Regions from separate parts of the Planctopirus sp. SH287 genome, predicted to be linked through region 3. Evidence: riboswitches for the same ligand, from Rfam matches in the RefSeq annotation. Region 3 holds a riboswitch; each other region holds the start of a gene.
What was found. A riboswitch is a leader RNA that binds a small molecule or an ion and turns the genes downstream of it on or off. The one in region 3 is predicted to bind cobalamin.
Positions count from the first base shown of each region.

Region 1: another riboswitch for cobalamin. It lies ahead of SH287x_RS06450 (DUF1559 family PulG-like putative transporter); the one in region 3 lies ahead of SH287x_RS15340 (DUF1559 domain-containing protein).
Region 2: another riboswitch for cobalamin. It lies ahead of SH287x_RS14060 (ribonucleoside-diphosphate reductase subunit alpha); the one in region 3 lies ahead of SH287x_RS15340 (DUF1559 domain-containing protein).

Region 1 is NZ_CM151403.1:1,684,696-1,691,927, reverse strand. Features, by position in the region: gene SH287x_RS06460 (cobalamin-binding protein) at 1-253, opposite strand, end outside; gene SH287x_RS06455 (Dph6-related ATP pyrophosphatase) at 285-974, opposite strand; gene SH287x_RS06450 (DUF1559 family PulG-like putative transporter) at 1,478-2,383, opposite strand; cobalamin riboswitch at 2,547-2,744, opposite strand; gene SH287x_RS06445 (L-threonylcarbamoyladenylate synthase) at 2,848-3,831, opposite strand; gene SH287x_RS06440 (tetratricopeptide repeat protein) at 3,962-4,945, opposite strand; gene SH287x_RS06435 (ATPase) at 5,019-6,596, opposite strand; gene SH287x_RS06430 (hypothetical protein) at 6,884-7,232, opposite strand, start outside.
Region 2 is NZ_CM151403.1:3,797,328-3,804,559, reverse strand. Features, by position in the region: gene SH287x_RS14060 (ribonucleoside-diphosphate reductase subunit alpha) at 1-2,067, opposite strand, end outside; cobalamin riboswitch at 2,345-2,562, opposite strand; gene SH287x_RS14055 (pilus assembly protein TadG-related protein) at 2,733-4,151, opposite strand; gene SH287x_RS14050 (TadE family protein) at 4,301-4,786, opposite strand; gene SH287x_RS14045 (alkaline phosphatase family protein) at 5,288-6,664, opposite strand; tRNA gene SH287x_RS14040 (tRNA-Leu) at 7,031-7,112, opposite strand.
Region 3 is NZ_CM151403.1:4,128,695-4,135,926, reverse strand. Features, by position in the region: gene SH287x_RS15350 (carboxypeptidase-like regulatory domain-containing protein) at 170-802, opposite strand; gene SH287x_RS15345 (DUF1559 domain-containing protein) at 839-1,882, opposite strand; cobalamin riboswitch at 2,148-2,408, shown strand; gene SH287x_RS15340 (DUF1559 domain-containing protein) at 2,518-3,543, shown strand; gene SH287x_RS15335 (sulfotransferase family protein) at 3,657-4,955, opposite strand; gene SH287x_RS15330 (hypothetical protein) at 5,420-5,653, shown strand; gene fae (formaldehyde-activating enzyme) at 5,814-6,311, opposite strand; gene SH287x_RS15320 (ArnT family glycosyltransferase) at 6,737-7,232, opposite strand, start outside.

The DNA.
Region 1 (7,232 bases), 2.4 Mb from region 3:
ATTCATTCAACAGGTCTACATCAACGTTATAAACGGATGTAGCACTCCGCAGCACCTCTTTGACTCGTTCATCGATTTCCAGACTTGAACCATGCACATCGAGTTTAGCTGACGAACACATGGGGAGGGGAAGAATACGAGGTGGATAGTCACATTCGTGGGATCGCCCCACCAGTTCATCCGTCAGGCCCAAGCCATCAACAATTTCCGTGGCACTGGCAATCAGTGAGACAATCCGCTCGGGCCGACGCATACTCTCTCCCAGCTATCAAATGCAACAGGCTTCAGCGAAGCACCAATTGGCGATAAACCCCTTCGTCACGAATTCCGCTGGCTTCCCATCGAATCCGTTTGCGAAACAGAGGGCCATCTACAACAAAGCTGTGAAATTCGCCATTCTCACCCGCGAGATCGATCCCTTCGGGAAGATCGCGGATAAAGTCATCGTCCAGAAATCGCCCAAGGAAACGATCATCTAACAGACTCGCCATAACGCTACACACGATAGCCGTGTATTTTCGTTCTCTCAACTGGCGAAGCACTGCATCGCTGGAAACCTGCCAAACGGGAAAGAGTGGAGTCACATCCCAGGATTGATAGAGTTGCTCGCGGTATTGACGAATATCATCGAGAAATAAATCGCCGAACGCACATGTAGCGATCTGCTCTCTTTTAAGCGAACCCCAGACCTTGCCAAGGATCTCTTCATACATCGTATTCGGGCAGTCTTTCGGCAAAGGAACAGCAAGCAGCGGCAATCGAAGTGCCTCTGCCTGCTGCTCAATCAGCGAAAGCGGAATGCCATGAATGGCCGAGCGACGGGTGGCATCGCAGTAAGTCGTCAATAATCCACGAACATCATATATAGCGGGTTGCTGTAACAGCGCTTCCAGCGCCAGCAGACTGTCTTTCCCACCACTCCAGGAAACAACCAACGGAATAGCATGCTCTGGAGATGGAGTACCACTTGCCATTCCGTTGATTTCACCCCTAAGTCACAAAACCGATGAGTTTGAAAGCTCTATTGCCCGAGGAAAATTAGCCCGGTTTTACTTAATGGAGAGATTCTTCGTCGCGTACAATCACCATGGGAATCCGGTGGATCGGACAATTTCTTGTAGCCGGGTTGGACTGCATGTTATCGAGGTTGGGCACCAATCGCCATTTATCACATTTGCTGCAATATGCCCCGGGAAACAAGGTTTTTTCTCCACTTACTGGGTGCTTTTCAATTCTTTCCTGTGAGCGTATGGGAAAGACTTCTCCCGAGCGAGTATCAATAAAATGCACTAGTGGCACTTCATCGTCACGCACTGGTGTAATCTGTCCTCTTCCTCCCAGGATCGGCCACCAGACCAACATGACCAGAACGAGCACTCCTCCAAAAAACCAATAGCGTGAATTCGACAATGATCACCATCCTCTCACAGAATAGACTCAGATAAACCGTGTCAAATGATCCTGCTTAATTAAAGAATCATTCCCGGTCGTAGAGTTCATCTTGCAGAAGAGAGTTTCCAAGATTGCCGTTACTGATATAGCCCAACCGATGCTCTTCCATTTTTCCCAGTTGAACCGGTGTGAAGCCTGTCGGTGCCAGAAAATGGCGGGGGCGAGATTCGACATGCCCATCCATAAAGGCCACATTCGCGTTGTCATGGTGCCGAAAATGGACATTGGGAAAATTGTTGCTGGGAGGTTCCAGTTGAAACACTTCCCCAAAATTGGCGCTGAAATTGACCTGTGCACTATCAGCAAAGGCCACCGTCTGTGTCAGTTGAGTAATGTCTTTGAGTTGATAGGCAACAGGTCGACTGCCAAGCGCTGCTGACCATGTCGGTGGCGCATAATCATAATTCGTCCCTGGAGATATCACGCCATTGATTGCATAGCCGGACGCTGGTTGCCCAAATCGAATGACCTCCATTTGAGCAGGCCCAAAGTCAGGGCACTGATAGCTGGCACGATTCGATTCCATATAGGGCGCTAACGGCCCCCGTTTGAAATCCAGCTGCCTTGACTGATCAGGTTCGTCCTCGTTGACATTCCCGAACCAGTAAAGAATATTTCCTCTCACGCTCGAGGAAAAGCCCCCCAGGACATAAGCCTGTTGATTGACATCATCAATCTTATAGGGCACCAGATACCCGCGATGTGTCTCGGCATAGTTATGCGTCGCGAGAATCAGTTGTTTCAGATTATTCCGACACTGCGTTGTGCGGGCCGCCGCTCGTGCCTGTTGCACAGCAGGCAACAGCAACCCAATTAACACCGCAATGATGGCAATCACGACGAGCAGTTCAATTAGCGTAAAGCCGCGACGTGAAGTGCGTACCGATAGAGCACCATTGGCACCACACGGGAGCCATGTTGAAACAAACATTTCCAGCAACCTCGACCACGAAGGAGTGCCGACGCTACGAATTTGACGAGTGATCTCTGGCTATTTATCGATCCGAATTGCGGCACCTCAATTTCAGGAGGCAGCACAAAATCACATCAGACAGACAAAGCTTAAAGAACACTCACCTCAGCGCACGTCGGCCAACAAACACGTTGAATGGGCAGGTCTTCTGACTCCCGGATCATCCTACTGGCCGCACCTTCCCGCGCGATTCCGCGCAGTGGCATCTTGCGACGTTCGTCCCCGGATACAGCGGCGGGTCCGCGACGGGTTCACACCGTCTTCCCTATTCTTCAAATGAGCAACACGCCCACTCGACACCCATACGTCCCTCCGAGGTTACCACAGATAAAACGGTTTGCAAATGGACTGGATTTTCTACCCACAGAGACATCTGATCGACCGTGAATGACTGTCACGCTGAATAACTGCCAGAACGTCAATCAATCCCTGTGAGTCGCGGCTGCCCGCAAAAGCCGGTCGTTCAAGGCCAGCCCTAACCCCTGCTCAGGAAATCGGAGAGCGACAATCCTCGGGACACCCGCACGATCCAGTTGATGCAGGGCTTCAAAAAATTGGCTGGCCGCTTCCTTCAGATTTCCTTTGGGCGAGAGAACGACCATAGGGCCAACATGTCCTGCGGGAACCTCGCTGAATGTCAACACTCCATCCGTAGGCAAAAGTTGCCCCCAATGATCAATCACAACCACAGGGGTTACCGGCGCATAATGTTGCGGCAATAGCCCCGGTGCAGACTGCCCCGGTGCAGACTGGCCGATAGCAGACTGTTCTTTGCTGGCCGATGCCGGGCGTTTTAATGGCCCGATCATTCGCTCAATCCGCTCAATCGGCAGCCCGCCGGGTCTGAGAAGGTAAACACCATCGGACAGAAAACCGACAATGGTAGATTCCACGCCAACTTCACAGGCGCCACCATCCAGAACAAATGGGATTCGCCCCTCTAATTGCTCGACAACATGGGCAGCGGTGGTTGGACTCAGTCTACCAAAAAGATTGGCACTGGGAGCCGCCAACGGTGCCCCCACCCGTTCAATCACTTGTCGCATCAATGGATGCCCCGGGCATCGAATCGCCACTGTCCCTAACCCTGCGGTGGCCAATTCAGGAACATGCGGCTTCTTCGGCACGACAAGCGTCAATGGCCCTGGCCAGAAGTTATCAACCAACCGACGGGCATCATGAGGAACTTCACTCGCCAGTTGTGAAATCTGCCCCGGCCGGGCGATGTGCAAAATCAACGGATCAAATGTCGGACGATCCTTGGCAGCGAAAATCTTCGCCAGAACATCACTGTCTAACCCCAGACCCGCAAGCCCATACACGGTCTCAGTCGGAACCGCGACCAATTCCCCGGCCTTAAGTGCTTTTACGGCCTCATCGACCTTCTGAATAATCGCTGTTTGCATCCGCCTCGACTCCGGTTTCATAGAATTCCTGTGGGGAATTCCAGCAACCTGACCTGAGTCTGGCAAGCGACACAGAAGATTAATGAGACGAATCATTATCCGCAGCAGCAGTGATCAGAACAGTTTTAACCTAACGAGAACTCTGATTCATCCACTGTTCATTCTGAACCGGATTCAAGCCCGAAGGTGGCGGGATTTTTTCCGTGCGATAGACCGTGTTCTCAGCACTAAACCCACTCTGGGGAGTGTCGCTCGCCTGACTGGAGACTTGCTTGACCTTCGCAGGGCCGGTTGCCCGCTCAGCGAGTACCGTATCGGCACCGTTGATTTGAGCCTTACGATATTGAGCCAACATCGTACTGGCCGCCTGCAGATCGGGATTGAATTGTAAGGCTCGCGCAAAATGAACTTGCGCAGCCTGATCATCACCTTTTTCACGAAGGATGTAGCCGATATTGTAATGAGCCACTGCTGGGCCTTGGGCTTTCGAGAACTCATTAAAACCGGCATCGAGATCGCCACTTTTAGCTAAAGCTGCTGCCAGATGAAAATGGCAGCCCGCATCTTCCGGGGCCGCCATCACAGCAGACCGATATTCAGCAATCGCGCTCTCCCAATCACTACGCGTTTCGTGTAGCTGACCAATAGCGATGTAAACCTGAGGATTTCTTGGCGCCTGTTTAGCGGCTTTGTTAATCAATGTTTCCGCTTCGGATAATCGCCCCCCCATGATCTCCAGACGGGCTAACCCTAACATGGCGTCAATCGATTTAGGGTCTTTATCAATCGCCTCCTGATAGGATTCACGGGCAGCTTTGATATTCCCTGAACTCTCGTTCCATTTCCCATAGGCGACATGAATCTTGACCGGGTCACGCAATTTGACCGGGCCATGATCTGAACTGCTCATCGAGCTTGGCCAGATCGATGTCGCAGCTTGTCCTGGGGTCGTTGTGCATCCTGCGTTTGAGAATACCAACCAGACTAATGCGAGATAGAAAAGTGCCCATGTGGCATTTTGCTGGAAAATGCCCCGAGCATTCCCAACACCCGCAGCTCCTTGAAGAGCGCTGTTCCGAAAGAGAACGGAATAGGAACTATCAGAACAACTCATGCTGGTTTCTCGTCCTTGATGACCGGCAAGTTAGGCAACCGAACCCGCGAAGACATCTCGACAAAGCCCGCCATCAGCCCGTATAGAAAAAACGGGCTGCGGCATCGGCGATCAACTGCTCGCTCAACTGAATGCTTTCATTCCTGAATCGGCAGATTGCAACCGCAATCTCTAGTAAATCTCGCGGGTCGCTCGATCTGGGCAATCTGCCACGGTCGTAATGATTTTGATAAAGATACTCAACAGCCTCATCACGATAAGGAATCTGTCGTTGTTCACATGTCAGTTTGAATATTTCTGTAAATAACGAACGGTTCGGTGCTTCGATTTTAATCTTGTGGCGGATTCGACGCAGAAACGCATCATCGACTAGATCGCCAGGATCAAGGTTCGTTGAGAAAATTGTCAGCTGCTCGAAAGGGACAGCAAATTTTCGACCAGTCGCCAACGTCAGATAGTCCAGCCGCTCTTCCAGCGGCAGAATCCACCGATTCAACAGATCACGTGGACTGACAAGTTGCCGACCAAAGTCATCAATGAGAAACACTCCGCCATTCGCTTTAATATGTAGCGGTGCCGCATAAAACTGAGAAACCCGGCTATATTGAAGCTCCAGCATCTCTAATGTCAGCTCACCACCGGTCACTACAACTGGACGCCGAATTCTTCGCCAGCGAGGATCAGAGGCTCCGTTGCCGACAACTAGCGATCCGCCGCCGTTACCTGCACTGGGAGAAGCAATATTTGCCGAATTGATTGTGGCCTGCTGTTCTGACTCGTCTGTCGCTTTATGCAGAATGGGATCGTAAACCGTAATAATGCTATTTTCGGTCTGGATCGCATAAGGGACGTAGATTTCGCCACAGAACATATTCAGGTAACGGCCAAGTCCTTTAGCAATCATGGTTTTGCCGTTACCAGGTGGCCCATAGACAAAAATAGAACGCCCACTGCAAACAGCGGGGCCAATCTCATCGAGCAGACCTTTCCGCAAAATCATTCCTTGAAATGCCTGCATAATCGTCTGGGGATTACAGTACACCCCAGAGACAGCCTGTCGCCGGCATTGCTCGACGTATTGTTCGAGCGTCACTGGGGCCGGCCCGACATATCGGCAATTCTCGAAGCTTTCCCGGGCACGGACACGGCCCATGTCGGTCAAACTGAACCGGTAGGAAACTCGCCCCAGCAGATCCCCCTGAGATACCTCAATACACCTTTGATCCTTCAAAAAACGAAGGGCTTCATCGAGAATCGGGAAGGGGAGGCGCAGTTGCCGAGCGATATCCGCGCCAAACATATTTCCGTGAACGTAAAGCTCTTTCAGCACGAACTCGGCCAGATTTCCGACTCCCAGCCCGGTTTCTTTCAGGTTGGCAGGAACACGAGGAGCCGGAACCGTCATCACCGGGACTTGCCCATGACCTCGGTTGGAATTGGGAAGCGGCATCCCCTCGGGATCATCCGAGTCATCGCTGGCATCCACCCTGGGAACGATCACCGGTGGCCGAATCGCTGATGGCCTTGAAGGCATCGTAAACAAATCACTTGCAGTCTCAGACGAATGACTTCCTCGTGAAGGAGCGCTGCCCTGTGACCGCAATGGGGGCGCCGGGCCGATGGGAGGCTGCGATCCTGTCATGTCAGCCATGCCAAATTCCCTCATTCAATTGCAGGCTGCACAGTTGCGACAACAGCCTGAGTTTGAAGCAGTCTGCTATCGCCCGCGCACCACGAGAAGGCGACGCTCCATCGCCTCACGGTTGGTGGGACTAAACAAGGCAGAGATCAAGGGCTGGCACCGGTTCCCTTGCTCTCATTTCCTTGATGCCAAACAAGACATCATTTGCTTACCATTCACGGCATTTCATAAGGGTTCTTCTGCTGAAAAGTCACAGAAGGCCCCCGTGAGCTGAAACATCACCAAAGGGCCAATATCTAGGGAGCAATAGCGGCTCCCATAGTTCCCCCTGTGGAAGTCGCGGCTCCAGACGATGGTGTTCCCGAACCAACCCCCACCGTCATCTGAAGACGTGGCTTAGGCATGCTGCGAAGTTCCATATTCTGAAGGCGATCAATCTCCTGGGCAGGACGGCCAACCGGATCATCAATCCGCTGTTGGATCAAGCTCATCGCTCCCGGATCGATCTCTCCGACTAACTGCTGAACCTGCGCCATGCGTACCTGATCAATATCAGCCCGGCCTGTCCGCGCCACAAAGATCGAGCGGTGCTCTGGGGGAACAGACGTAAGAATCCACTGAATCTGACGCATTCCCGAAGTATTC
Region 2 (7,232 bases), 330 kb from region 3:
CTTGGAGCCAGCATATGTTGAATAGGTGCCACGTTCTTTGGCCAGCATGGCCGACGCTTCAATCGCAAAACAGGAAATCGCCTCCATGCTGCGATCCGAGAATTCAATCGCATCATCACTGGCAAAGCTGATGCCCAACTTGCACAAGGCGTCTTGAAATCCCATTAAACCCAACCCGATCGGACGATGCCGGCGGTTGGAGGTGCCAGCCTCAGCGGTCGGATAAAAGTTGATGTCAATCACATTGTCCAGCATTCGCAATGCGACCGTCACAGTGGACTTTAACCGTTCCAGATCGAGTTGGCCGTCCACAATATGGTTAGCCAGATTCACTGACCCTAAATTACAAACCGCTGTTTCGTCGGCTGAGGTATTAAGTAAGATTTCCGTACAGAGATTACTGCTATGAACCACACCGACATGGTCTTGTGGCGAGCGAATATTTGAGGGGTCTTTGAAGGTGATCCAGGGGTGCCCCGTTTCAAACAGCCGGGTCAGCATTTTTCGCCATAATTCAGCCGCTGAGATTCGCCGGAACAGTTCAATCTCACCTTCATCGGCCAATCGCTCGTAATGCTCGTAGCGTTCTTCAAAAGCTCGGCCATAAAGGTCATGCAAGTCAGGGACTTGATCGGGACTGAATAGCGTCCACTGCCCGTTTTGGCGAACTCTTTTCATAAAGAGGTCGGGAATCCAGTTAGCGGTATTCATATCATGAGTGCGTCGCCGGTCGTCTCCAGTGTTCTTTCGCAGATCCAGAAACTCTTCAATATCCAGATGCCAGGTTTCCAGATAACTGCAAATCGCACCTTTTCTCTTGCCGCCTTGATTAACGGCGACAGCTGCATCGTTCACCACCTTGAGAAACGGGATCACCCCCTGGCTTTTGCCATTTGTCCCATGGATGTGGGCGTTGGTCGCACGAATATTTGTCCAATCATTTCCCAGTCCACCCGCCCACTTGGAAAGCATGGCATTGTCAGAAACCACTTTGAAAATGTGGGAAAGATCATCACTGACCGTGCTCAGATAGCAAGAACTGAGCTGAGGATGTGGGGTTCCGGAGTTAAACAGAGTTGGTGTGGCGGATGTGAACCGAAATGTCGACAGTGTATTGTAAAATTCAATCGCGCGGTCTTCTCTCGCCTGCTCCTGCAGCGCGAGACCCATGGAAACACGCATCCAGAAATACTGAGGCGTTTCAATCCGGCGACCATTGACGTGTAGCAGGTATCGATCATAGATTGCCTGGAGTCCCAGGTAGCGAAACTGACTATCTCGCTGAGGCTGCATTGCCGCCGCCAGGCGAGTCAGATCGAACCCTCGAAGCTCAGGCGTCAGGCGACCGGCACGAACGCCATCAATAATATAATGCTCAAACTGATCTTGATGAAGACGGTCGAGAGTCTTTGCATCCGGGGTTTCCCCCAGCGACTCCTGATAGATCACATTTAACATCAATCGTGACGTGAGGATATCAAAAGCGGGGTCGCGCTCAATGCGAGACCGGGCGGCAAGGATTTGGGCACGGTAAATATCATTAATAGAAATTCCATCAAAGACGGAACGCAGCACTTCCTCGGCCAGTTCCTCGATATTAACGGCTTCTTCCAGTCCGCGTGCCGCTTCCGTGAGGCGCTTTCGCATCCGCCACTGATCAAATGGAACTCTCGTCCCATCATTGAGGGTTACATGCACGACTTGTGGTGATGTGTTGACTTCTTCGCCACGAATGGCTCGCATCTTCGCGTGTTCAGCACGATAGATAATATAGCGACGCGCCACGCGGTATTGACCACGGGCCATTAACCCCATTTCGACAAGATCCTGAATTCGTTCAACATCAATGCCACTTGGCTGACTGGCTAAAGGGGCAATATCATCAACCACAGATTGCACGACGCTTGCGACATCTTCAGCGGCATCTGTCTCGAGTGGCTGGCCATCAGCAAGATTTAGCTCTGCCCGAAACGCATTAGATATCGCATTGTGAATGCGGCCAAGTTCAAAGGAAACGCTTCGACCATCACGCTTCCGTACGATCCATTCGTGGGGGGCACGTCGCATAAGAAATGACCTCTTTCTGCATCGTATTGATACAGTCTGGCGAAGTCACCGGTACTTACCCGTAAGTAGGGATCGAGGAACCTGATTGCGTCGCATTGACCGATCGCACACGACACTTGTCGCAAGGACAAGGCATTTTTGTGAATAGAGTGTGTGATCAGTCGCTGGTTGCGCGCGCAGACATTCAGACAATTCATCCTCGACCGCCCTTTCCCGAGAAGGTTCGGTGAACAAGCGACTCAGGCCGATGACAGACAGTCATCGCAATCCTGTGAACTGAGTCACCCAGTTGCTGGCAGGTCTTCGGACTGACGGACATTCAGCATCTCATCGATGCTGTTTTCTACTGGTCAACGCTTCCCAACTCTGTGAAGTCAGTGCCTCTGTTGACGGTCGTTTCCGCTCACCGCTGCCGGGCAGTTCCGGAATTTCACCGGGATTCCCTCTTTTGGAAACCACATCATCTTGTGGTTAACCAGCAACGCGGCTCAACATACCGACATGGGCTGGCTTCGTCAATCAAATGTTGACGACTCAAACCAAGATGATTTGAAGTCGCCAGACATCGCTGAAAAGTCAGACTTACTTGCGCCATTCGCCCAGGCAAACACATCTTCTCAGAATGTTTTTATGGGATTGTCCAGAGGGTTGACTCCCCCGAAAAGTCAATCCACCAGATATGGCCCGGCGTAGACACCACTGGAATAATCGTTGCTGGTTGTCCCGCTCCCGCGACCCAGTTTGAAATTGTGGTAGGGGGCAGGCTGAATTTTCACATAGTTCAAAGTGGATGAAAAATTCACTTCAGTCACGACGGCCCCGACCCAGCCGACAATTACAAAATTAGTCGGTATCTGCAAGAGATCTTTAGCAGTTGTAATGACACCAGGGATTGTCGCATAGAGAAAGAGGATACGTGGCTTTCCAATAGATGCTGTCAACTGCTCTTTTAATTCGATAGGTAAATAGTATTGACCAGGAACAGAAAATGGGGTCTTCAATGTTGACCCTGTACGCCCATTGAGCGCATTGACGCCTGACACATCCTGAAAGTCCAGCCCGGTGATCAGTTGGCGTTCCAGTCTCGCAAGATTCATCACCAGTTTTGAGGAATTGGCCTGTTTACCTAGATCTACAATCACCATGTTTCCCGGTAGATACTTCACGCCGGTAAGCTTGGGGATGATAGGAATGATTGCCAGCGTTTTTTCGAGTTGATGCGGAAGAAACAGTCCTTCCCAGACACCATCCGGCCCACCGGAAATCGCCTCTTCTCCGTGATCATAAGTTTGCCGATCCATGATCATCAGCGGATTGCCAGTCAAGTCAAACGGCACACCGAGTGGGTCAAGGACCTTTTTCCCTAATGCTGTCGTCAGAATGTCGAGTATCGTTATTTTTGATAGAAAATTGCCAATATCATAAGGTACGACCTTATTCGCCAGTGTGTTACCTATCCTCATGGCAGACCAGATGGTGGCATCGACGGCAATGGGCAGAATCTCAGCACCTTCACCGATTTCTTCGGCTGGAAAAAAGGCGGCCGTTGCTTCCCGTTTCAGGTTAGCCACGTTGTAACCCGCCAGTCGAGCAAAGGTCATCGTCAACGGGCTGTTGGATTGGCCATCCCGACGGATTGTCACGCGAACGGCGTTGGATATTCCCGACCCTCCGCCAGCAGGAATGAGCACGCCGGTTTCTGAGTTAAAAGATGTGGCAAAGAACTCGATGTCGCTTGCTTCGACAGCCAGTTTTCGGCCTTGAGCCGCACCAGGATTCAATTCGGTGATCGTCTTTGCGGTGGCTCTGGCCAGGTCATAGTCGGCTTCAAGGGCTGAAGGCACCACCGAATGGACGAGTGAATGAGCTGCGGAAAGGGCCGCCGCATCAGCAGCCTGTTGAAGTTGGGCATTGGTCATTCCAATCATCCCCACATCAACCACCATCGCCACGAAGAGCAGGATTGGTGGCAAGCAGAGGGCTGACTTGAGTGCAATCACGCCACGCCGCGACGACCATTGTAGAGGTATGGCTCGTATTTGACTTTGAGTCGCTGATCGCTGTCGTGATTTTTGCGGTGTCATTATCACATCCTCTTACACCCGCTTCGGGTCAGTGTGCGCGGCATAGCTACGTGATTTGTGCTGAAAATTCCGGGGATTCATGCTGCCGGAACACGACTGTTTAGAGGGAAACCGCATGAGATACGAAGCCATAGAGAGCCATGCTCTCGTTATTCGTGAGTCATTGAACATTGGCTCTTGAGTGTGACCGCTTTGAGAAACTCACCCGGTGAATACTGTATATGCGAAACCGGAATGGCGGCTTTGACCGTCACGATGTCGCCGGGACGAGCGTTCTCGATGAGGTTTTGAGCTTCCTGACGATCCACCAAGACTGAAATCGTGAAGTTATCAACGCCAGGAGCGATGGTTTCTTTAATCTGCTTGCGTGTTTGCTCAACAATTGTCGCGGTGGTGGTGCCTTTGATAATGGCCCGTCGGCAATTATCCCGCGTCGCGGAAGTCAGGAGCTGGCTGACCGAAAGCGCCCGGCTGAACTCAATTGTCCCCAGAATCAACAGGACAAAAATCGGTGCGACAAGCGCCATTTCCACAGCGGCAGCACCTTGACGAAAGCGGTGTGTATGAGGAGCGTGAACTGTTCGGCCGCAAGGAAGAGAATTCAGTCTGTCGAAGTCACGTTGCGTTATCATCATGCTGTCTCTTACGGAAACAAGGGTCGTTCCGAGGAAACATACATTCCACCTATCAGCCAAAGCCGGAATGCCAGCCTTCTCCCTCTATTTTGTCAGCATTGAAGGGTAAAGACGCGTTCGTTGTGTTGTCTTCGCTTAAACAATTTAATGGAGTTGCCTCAGATGATTGAGTGCCAAGCCAGTTTTTAGTCAGCAAGACTCGATGTCGAGGCGACCTCACTCCTGCAAGAAACAGCACTTCAGCAGGTAAAACCCTCGCCGATTAAATGAGAAGACTTCCATGGCCGACCAGAGTGGGCATCGACGTCTTTAATACGAATCACAACTTGAAATGGCGCGTTGGCGATCGCAAAAAATGCTTGCTCAAAGCCGCAAGCATGGTACACAATGCGCCGCACATAACGCGTCGTTGAATCCCGGGATCTGTCTCAGACGGGCTTGTTTCTATTTGCCCAGATCTTGTTCGATTCTGACGGCCTCTTGAAGTTGTGTCGCAACAGATTATGGTGCGGGGGCCGCGAGGGCTTCTTTCAACACCCGGCCATCGGCCTGCGGGAGTTTGATCCCCAGGAGATGGGCAATGGTCGGTGCTACATCTACATTGCGAACCATCCCGGGTGACTTCTCGGTTCCTAATGTGGCGCCTGCCTGAATTCCACGGCCTGCCATCACCAGAATCGCGTTCATTTTGGGGTTGGTGGAAAGGAATCCATGGGTTCCCAGGGTGGTATCGCTGGCCACAATGGATTCTTCACCAGTCGCTAAAGCGCTCATGCCATAGCCATCCTGAGCCACCAGAATCAGGTCGGCCATGGCGGGGTTGTCAGCAGGGTCGGGCAACCCCAGAGCCGCATATTCCGCAGGCTGGACGATTGCGGCAATACCCTCATGATCTTTGAAAAGTTCGATCACTTTTTCCCGATCTTGAGCCTTGGTATCAGGAACGGTCAGGTAGACCATCGCGATACCTCCTTCGGGAATGGCATAGGCACGCGCTGATTCCACACGATTTCCCGCTACCGTCAGCAAGCCCGCTTCTTTGAACTTGACGTTCGGTCGAATGCTCTTGGGAATGCTGATAAAGCCGTGATCCGCAGTGACGATGATGGTGGTGTTCTTGCCATTGGGAGAGTCTTCAATCGCATCGATAATTCGCCCCAGGCAGGTATCGATATAGGCCACCGCCGCATCGCCGCCGGTTGTGCGGGGGCCATATTTATGATGAGTCCCATCCACATTGAGCAGGTGAATCGTCATGAAATCTGGCTGGCGATGTTTAATGACATAGACGGCGGCGGCTGTCCACATATCATCACGGACGGTGCCGCTATATTTATAAAACTGGCTGATCAATTCGTCTGAAAGGATATTGGCGGCTTTCAATTCCTCCATCAGCCGCGGTGTCGTGTAGCTAAAGAACTGAGGAACATCGGGCATGTTGTCATCAACGCTCTCGATGTTCTTTGTACATGGCCAGTTAATTCCGGCCGTCGAAAGCCCGGCCTCTTTTGCAAAGTCGAAGAGAGTGGGAACTGCCACTAAGGCCCGGCCATCCTGTTGAGCATTGGTCTTCGGTGGAAGACCCAAACCGGGGCGTTCCAGAACGCCGTTGAACAGCACGCCATGGGTGGCAGGCGTTAAACCGGTGATGAGAGTGGTATGATTGGGCCAGGTGACAGACGGATTGGAAACGGTCATTCCTTCCGCCGCGACCCCTTTTTCTGCCAATCGACGAAGATTGGGCATAGAAACACCGGGGTCACGCAGGAATGTCGCCGGAACGCCATCGAGCGTAATCAACACAACAGAGGGACGATCAGCAGGTGAAGTGCTGACTTGAGAGATGGCCGCCTTTTCGTCGCCAAGGGCGATGGTCATCAAGCTGGCAATGCTTGCAAAAACGACGAATGTGCTTCGGAGCGAAGCCTTCAAAACGCACGTTGTGTCGACGAGATCCAAGCCAAACATGGGGAAACCTTTTGGAAGAACCATCGGGGATTCAGAGACATCCCCGCCGGAAATGACAGCAGGGCCGTCCCTTGGCAATCGGTAAGAACCCAAGAAGCGTTGCATGGGTAACTTAAAAAGACAACCCACAGCAATGCCACGTTTTTGTCTGGATGTTCGAGGCGTTGTGTTGTCTTTTGTTAATGGACGTCAACACGTGTTCAAACCTGCTTTTAATTCTGACGGAACACGAGTTGTTTCTCTGCTCCTGCCAGGGCAGGGACTGTGTTGAACAAATGCGGGAGGAGGGACTCGAACCCACACGCCTTGCGGCACCAGATCCTAAGTCTGGCGCGTCTGCCAATTTCGCCACTCCCGCGAGTGTTCTTAAGCAGGCATTTGAGTCGTTGCCCGTTGCCTCTGCTCAAGTTTGACGCCGACATAATAGCGTTTGGCAATACTGCTTGTCGAATGAGGGATGAACATGCTCGCCGGCTTC
Region 3 (7,232 bases):
CGCGTCTCTATGTAGGGTGGGTTAAGGCCCTGCGCAACCCACCAGCTTTGCTTGGGACAACGCCTGCCAATAGCCCGGAGACGGAACTCGCATCTCTAGCGAATGTGTAGAACTGTGTTTTTTCAGAATAGAGGTGGGTTGAGCAAAGCCCTTGCGCACCGTTGTCTACCTATTTGGTTTTCAGTGCAAAATCGACAGTGTTGGAGCCGCCTTTAATATCTGCGGTCAACTCTGTTTTAGCATGATACTTGGCGGGTAATAATTCTTTTCGCTCTTCGATTTTTGGCTGTGACCCCTCGCCGCCGCTTCCGAGCCGAGCAGACGTGATTCGTACTTTATGAGGGCCGATTTTGGCTCCATTTTCACTCATTGTATAAGCCAGTGTGTAGATCCCTCGAGAGTTTGTTATTCCTGAGGATGCTCGGCCGTCAGCAGGTTGAAAGATGACCTCAGCGCCTTCGAGTGGATTGCCGTCTATAGTGACTGTCCCTGAGACGGTACCTAACGGAGGAGAATTACTACCGCCACCACAGCCTGTGATCACTAGGAATACTGTGGAAAGGCAGCCCCAACTCAACCATGTTGCTGACAATTGACGGACGATTGATGCTTGTTTCATAATTACAGCCCTTGTCACTTGGTGGATAATAAATCCCGAACAGACCTGCGTGTTGTTGGCGTGCAGGTCTGGTCGGGAAGCGAGCACAGCGAACAGGGGTTTCTGAAAAGAAAAACCAACATGCTGGTGCTGACGAGGATGTTGAGTGTAGATGGCAACGCGTGTAGCCGAGGGCGTGTTCACGCTATCTCCTGCCTCCACATTCCCCGGAAATCACGATTAGTATTCACCAATCACGCCGCCATCTGAGATGGAGACTAATCGTTCCAGAGTGCTATCTGTGCCGTTTGACTGATCGTTATTGATGTTTTCACTGATAAACTTGACTGCCCCATCTGCCATTACAAAATGAGCACCTCCGGTATGTAAGCTGCTATATGACGGCATGCGATCATTGTTGTTGCTGGTTGTCAGTACGGCATTAATACCCCAATGACAACTGGCAGAAATAGTGTGAAGCCCGCGATCATAATAGCGGGTGGATGACGCGTGAACCTGATGCTCAGGCCCCAGCATATCACGATCCCGAACGGCATAAAGCGTACCAGCCCTTTGGATAAATCCATTCCGAATGTGCGCTTTCTCGCCAGCCAGAATGGTGTTGCTGGAACCATCTGTCAGGTCTGACATTGAGATACGACTGTCTCTAAAAAACATGCCCGTCGCTCCTGTCGTTCCATCCTGTGGATTCACCGCACGGTTTTGACGCACCTGCTTGGTGTTTCCTGAAACCAGATAGTTGGACAATGGAAGACCTCGCTCGGTACCGCCTGTGTCAGTAATACAATATCCCGCCGAATCTGTCGGATTATACAAGGTCGGCCCTGTGTCTGATGGACATCGAAATGCCGGCAAGCTGGTCTGCATGTTTGCCAGTTGATTAGTCATGGCTTGCGTGGCCGACTGCGGCCCGGGATTCAAGCGTGAGTAGAGAGGCGTTTGATCGACGAATGGCAACAGAAACACTGACCATGCCCAATGGCCATGAGTGTCGGCCAGTGTCGCTTGTGAACCAGTGTTTCCACGAAGATCAACATAAGCTGGCGGGAACACCCGATGAGTATCGAGATAGTTATGCATCGCCAAGCCAATCTGCTTGAGGTTGTTCCGGCATTGTGTCCGACGGGCAGCTTCTCGGGCCTGTTGAACAGCAGGAAGTAGCAACGCAATCAGAATGGCAATGATCGCAATCACCACCAGAAGCTCGATCAGTGTAAACCCTGGGCGACACATGTTTGGTTGCCGAGGCGCTGGAGATGGCATTGTTCAATTCCTTTAAACGTGGCGGAGAAAATTAGGAAAACTTGATTTGCCAATCCCGCCATGAGATGGGCTATATAATGATATGAGATTCCCTGGATGTTTCCATTGGTGGATCCCCCCCCTTTCCGTGAGTGCATGCACCTTTCTAAGGCTCTTGGAGCATGTCTGTTGGCATGATCATTGCCTATTGACAGCGATTTCTGCTTCCCAAATTTCAATGTGATTTCTCTGTTCACTTGGACGACCTGAAGACTGACGATTAGACTTCCGCTTAGTCTGTCGGGCGTTGTGGTTGCTTTCTCAAAGGAGCGACTGCAACAGGAAGCTGGTGAAATTCCGGCACGGGACCGCCGCTGTGAACAGGGAGGTCTTCGGACAGAGCACGTTCGCTCAAACATGAGTCGAAGGTGTTCAGCCACTGTGAAAGTTTCTTGCAGCCTTTAAGGGATGCGGGAAAGGATCGTGGGAAGGCGTCTGGAGACTGTTGATCTGTGAGTCAGAATACGGCCCGACATGACCATCCCATGATGCTTCGGCCTTAAAGCATCTCGGTGAGGCATGTTTCGGCGTCCGGTGTTGGTGCCGATGTCTTTCCGCGCGGCCGTCGCCATGGGCCAGCCCAGAAAGCCCGCCCAATGCCTTTGATCACACCCCGCCTTTGCCCGCTTCAGACTTCGCAGCGAACTTCTCGCAATGGCTTCACGCTCATTGAATTGCTGGTCGTTATCACGATCATCGCCATTCTGATCGGCCTGCTCCTCCCCGCCGTTCAACAAGCCCGCGAAGCCGCCCGCCGCACACAGTGTAAAAACAATCTCAAACAGATCGGGCTGGCCACCCACAATTATCATGACGTCTATCAGGTGTTCCCCAAAGGAGGACCGGGACTGGGCTCAGCCCCTATAGCTACGACCATTGCGATCGGTGGCAAATTGAGTTGGGGAGCTGCACTCCTTCCGTTCCTTGATCAAGCAGGCATGTACACAGCTTTTAATAAGGACGAGTGGTATACCTCTCCCACGAACATGCCCATTGCGCAAAAGAACCTTCCGTTTTTTGTTTGCCCCTCCAATCCGGATTCCTATTTGCCAAAGCCGGAAGGGATTTCCCCCACTGCCGCGACCCCTGCGACAGTCCTCTATGGTCGGAATGATTACGGAGCAAACTATGGGGATGAAGGACTCCGGTGCGACCCTTCTCCCGTAGGATCTACTAATCGTCCTTGTAGCAATAACCCACCCCGTGGGCCCGCCGTCATCGGCAATAGCAAATGCCTGGGGATGAAACACATCACTGACGGGACAACCAATACGATCTGGATTGGTGAAGCTCCTCGCGCCTGGTTTGGCCTGTGGGCTGGCGTCAAGAACATGCATGCCCAATCGGTGCCGCTAAATGCACGCCGGGGATTTATTGATATCCAGGCAGGACGTGCCTGGCAGGGGTGTGAGGTTCAAACCAATGCGGTCCAACTAAGAAATCTTCCCACTGGAATCGCAGCCTGTGACATCGGTGAACAGGAATTCCATTCTCACCATGAAGGCGGTGTCCACTTCCTCTTTCTGGATGGCAGCTCTCGTTTTGTTTCAGAAAACATTGACCACAAACTCTACGCCGCGATTCTCTCCTATCAGGGCGGAGAGGTTGTCGGAGAATTCTGATCGGTCTTGGCAGCTTGCCTTATGATTCAGCAGCGAATTTATGTAGGGCGGGTTAAGGCTTTGCGCAACCCGCCTGTTCACTAGCAACCGGGCCCTCAAAAACAGATTGTCTTTTATCTGTTCGCTGAGGCAGATGGCAATTGGGGATCGTAGCCATACTTGTCAAAGAAGAATTTCACCCGGTCATAGATCGTTTTCCGGGTCGCTTCATCGAGAGTAAATTTGTTCTTCTTATACTCAGACATCGCGATGGCTTCGTGTTCAAAAACCGGCTGCATGCGATCCCAACCCTCAAAGCCCAGTTCGTCATAGACCCGTTTCATTTGCTCGACCGGATTTTGTTCCAAGTCGGTGTAACGAATTTCGCAGAGTTGACCAGCAGGGATCAGACTTCGCGTTTCTTCGTAAGTTTTGAAGCAGACACCCAAAGTTTCCAGCGTGTCCTCATATAAAGACTTATCGCTGGGAGCAAGGAATGAATTCTCCATAAACATCGTTCGCCGGAGATGGAGGCTTGACGAATAGACCGCGTAAGGATCACGATGGATGTAAACAAACTTCGCGTTAGGGAATAACTCGAGAAGAGTCGCGATACGGAACGTGTGCGTCGGAGACTTCATCACGATCGGTTTGTTTGAGCGAACGGTCAGTTTCTTCATGAAGTTGACCAGGACTTTTTTCCACCGGGCCTGTTTCGGCGGCGACATGTCGCGAATATCGAAGGTTTCGCCGTAATACTCCCGTTCATTGGGAAACGCGACCATGAGATATGGCGAATCCAATGTTTCCAGCAGGAGAGCGACTTCATCTTCTTGTGGAAGCTTCCACCCCGCAGGCATATTGTCCATGGGACGGGTCTTTGGAAGAAAGGGTTCCATCAAGCCGGAAATCAATCGTTCCGTCAGGAGGAAATGCTGAGGATACATCACCTGATACAGATTCGGATAAGTGAACTGCGAATCCATGGTCATCAGGTTGTGAAGCAGCGTGGTTCCACTACGCCAATGGCCCAGAATAAACACCGGAGGGTGGGCGATCTCTGTCTGTCGAACTTTGCCACCAAAGATCAGACCAGACCAGAAGGCATAAAAGGAGTTAAATGGACAAATCACAAACAAAGACAGAATTCTTAATGTGCGCGAATAGTGCATTCGCGGACGCATCCACATCAGTCGCAACAACTGACCGAATGTCAGGCCGTGCCAGACGGTAAATAGACCTTGCCCGGTCGATTTCAGTTTGGTGGTCTCTGCTGGCTTGGAAGCCGCAAGCGGCGAACTGGTGGTGCTTTTTTCCACGCTCGAATTCAATGTTTGAGTCTCAGCGGAGAAGGCAGATTTCTGGCTCTCGTTGTTGCCAGAACCATCATGGGTGGTCGTTGAAAAAACACGAACCTGGGGAGTTGTCGTCACTCGTTCATGTCTCCTGGCCCTTGGGAAAAGAGGTTCCCACAGCTTCCGGTATCGTTCAAAAAAACTCGCTGATGTGGCCCACCATAAAAACTATCCAGCTTACGGTATAAGTCAGTTCTGCTCTCACCGCAACCGCAACTCAAGGGGCTTTTAGCAACGCAATGAAGACGGCATGCAACTTGCCATTAGGAGAATGACCGCCACACGAGGCGGACTCAGTTGCAAAAACACCTCATTTGAGGAATTAACGGCAACGACTGTTGTAAGGAGTCAACGTCATGTCCACGAAACATCCCTCTCTCAGTCAATCGCACACGCCGATTTTTCTTACCAGGAAAAAGAGCGCTCACTCGATTTCAGCAGGCAGACTGAAAAAGGATCGGGGAGGAATCTTCTCCCCGCAAAGCAAAATTTTGGGCCTCATCGCTCTGGTAGCCTTTTGCCTGATACAAAGCCAAACCGTAATGGCCGAAGACTGGATCTTCAAAAGGTCTTACTTCAGCCATACCCCACCGGAAGGCGCGGCTGCTGAACCATGGCTCCCCAAAAGCCGCTCAGCCTACCGCACGGCCTATTATGGGGAAATCCCCTCGCTGAGCTTCCGTAGCGAACTTCGGATCAACAATCGGGTTCTACGAAATGGCCCTCGAACAGATCATTCGATCCAGGCCGAGGGCTTTATTCAGTTCCAACCATAAGAGCGCGAGCACCGCATCCCGACGGGTTGTGTGTCCCGCCGGGTGGCTTGAACTCGTCCTCAGACGCTGGAATCAAAAGCGGCAGCCTTTTCACCAAAGCTGACAGGCCACCGCTGTTTCATTGAGATGCCAGAGTTTCGTTGAGATATCAGAGATTCGATTAGACACCTGAGAACGGGTGCTTGGCGGTATCCTTCTTGGCAATCATTTCATCCGCGCTGGGTTCATTCTTCATGGCGCGGGCAATAGCAAGCTTTGTCGCTTCGTAGTTGTACTCGACGATCTTCTTGTCGTCAGCAGCTTCCCAGTGAATAAACACGCCACAAACAATGACCAGCTTCTCAGCCTGATCCTTGGGAATCACGCCTTCAGCAACGGAGTCTGCCACAGCCTTGGCCACAGCATACTGGGCTGGGCCGAACATCTGCACCGCTTGACGGGCACCTTTGATCGTGACCTTGGTGATCATCACCGTCGCAGGTTTAACGGCCAGGTTCGGTGTAAGCACGGCCAGCAGATTGCTATGGCCAGCCTTCTGGTCAGCCAGCGCATTGGCAAAGGCAATCCCTACTGGGCCTGACTTCTCACCGATCATCAGATCGATGTGGGCAATTTCATTTCCTTCACCAGCCAGTGCTTCACCGATGTAGAACGACATATGACAAGCCTTTCGTCTCTTCAAATTTCCACAAGCATCAGGAAAGCAGGTCGGTTCCGGGGAGCTGGTCACATTCGCCCAAGCGGACATGCCGAGAATTCCGTTGCCGGAAACCTCCCGTCAATACAATTACAACCCGCCGTTGTGAATCTGATGCGTTGAGTTCAGTTGTACCAACCGAATTTCAAACGAACTCAGCACGAAAAATGCGTGCGAAATTCTTCTGATGATCCATCCGCTTTCTATCACAGCCCTCTGTTAAAAACCAGTGGGCACAAGTCGTGACCTTGCGACACAGCCTTCTCCAAGGGAGATCCAGCTTTCTCCAAGAGGAATGCACCGAGACCTTCTCACACCCCTGCTGATCGTGCCAATGAGATCGGCAGGGCTGTTTTGCTGGCCTGATGGGGCAAGATCAACGTCATTTACTTCCAGCGGATCTTGTCGAAATTCTCAGCAGCCGCCGTCATGGATGCCGCTTGTGACTGATGCCCCAGCACAATGAGATCGTGCTTTCTCAAAAATCGTGGAAAGCGGTGAAGAATGGTCACGTCCTGCGGCAGCGCCTCGATCATGCTTTCTAACCGATCAGCCCGCGTAATGAGATACGCCTCGGGTGACTTCTGAAAGAATTGAGTCACATCCTCTGGCGTCCTGAGACCTTCAATGCGTTGCTTCGCATAAAAAACCAGGTTTGGTGCAGAATAACTGTGAGTGGCAATCCGTACGGGGCGGTCGCCGGCCTGCAATCGAATCAGCTTTGCCAGATAAGGCGAATCCTGATAGCGACTGATCCGGGGAGCCGCAACGCCCATCATCCCTAGCGAAAGTAATAACGCGGCAGCACAACAGACCATAACTGCACGCCGCCGCTTGGCATTCTGGGCAGCACTGAATGCCAGAATCCCGCCAATCAATGGA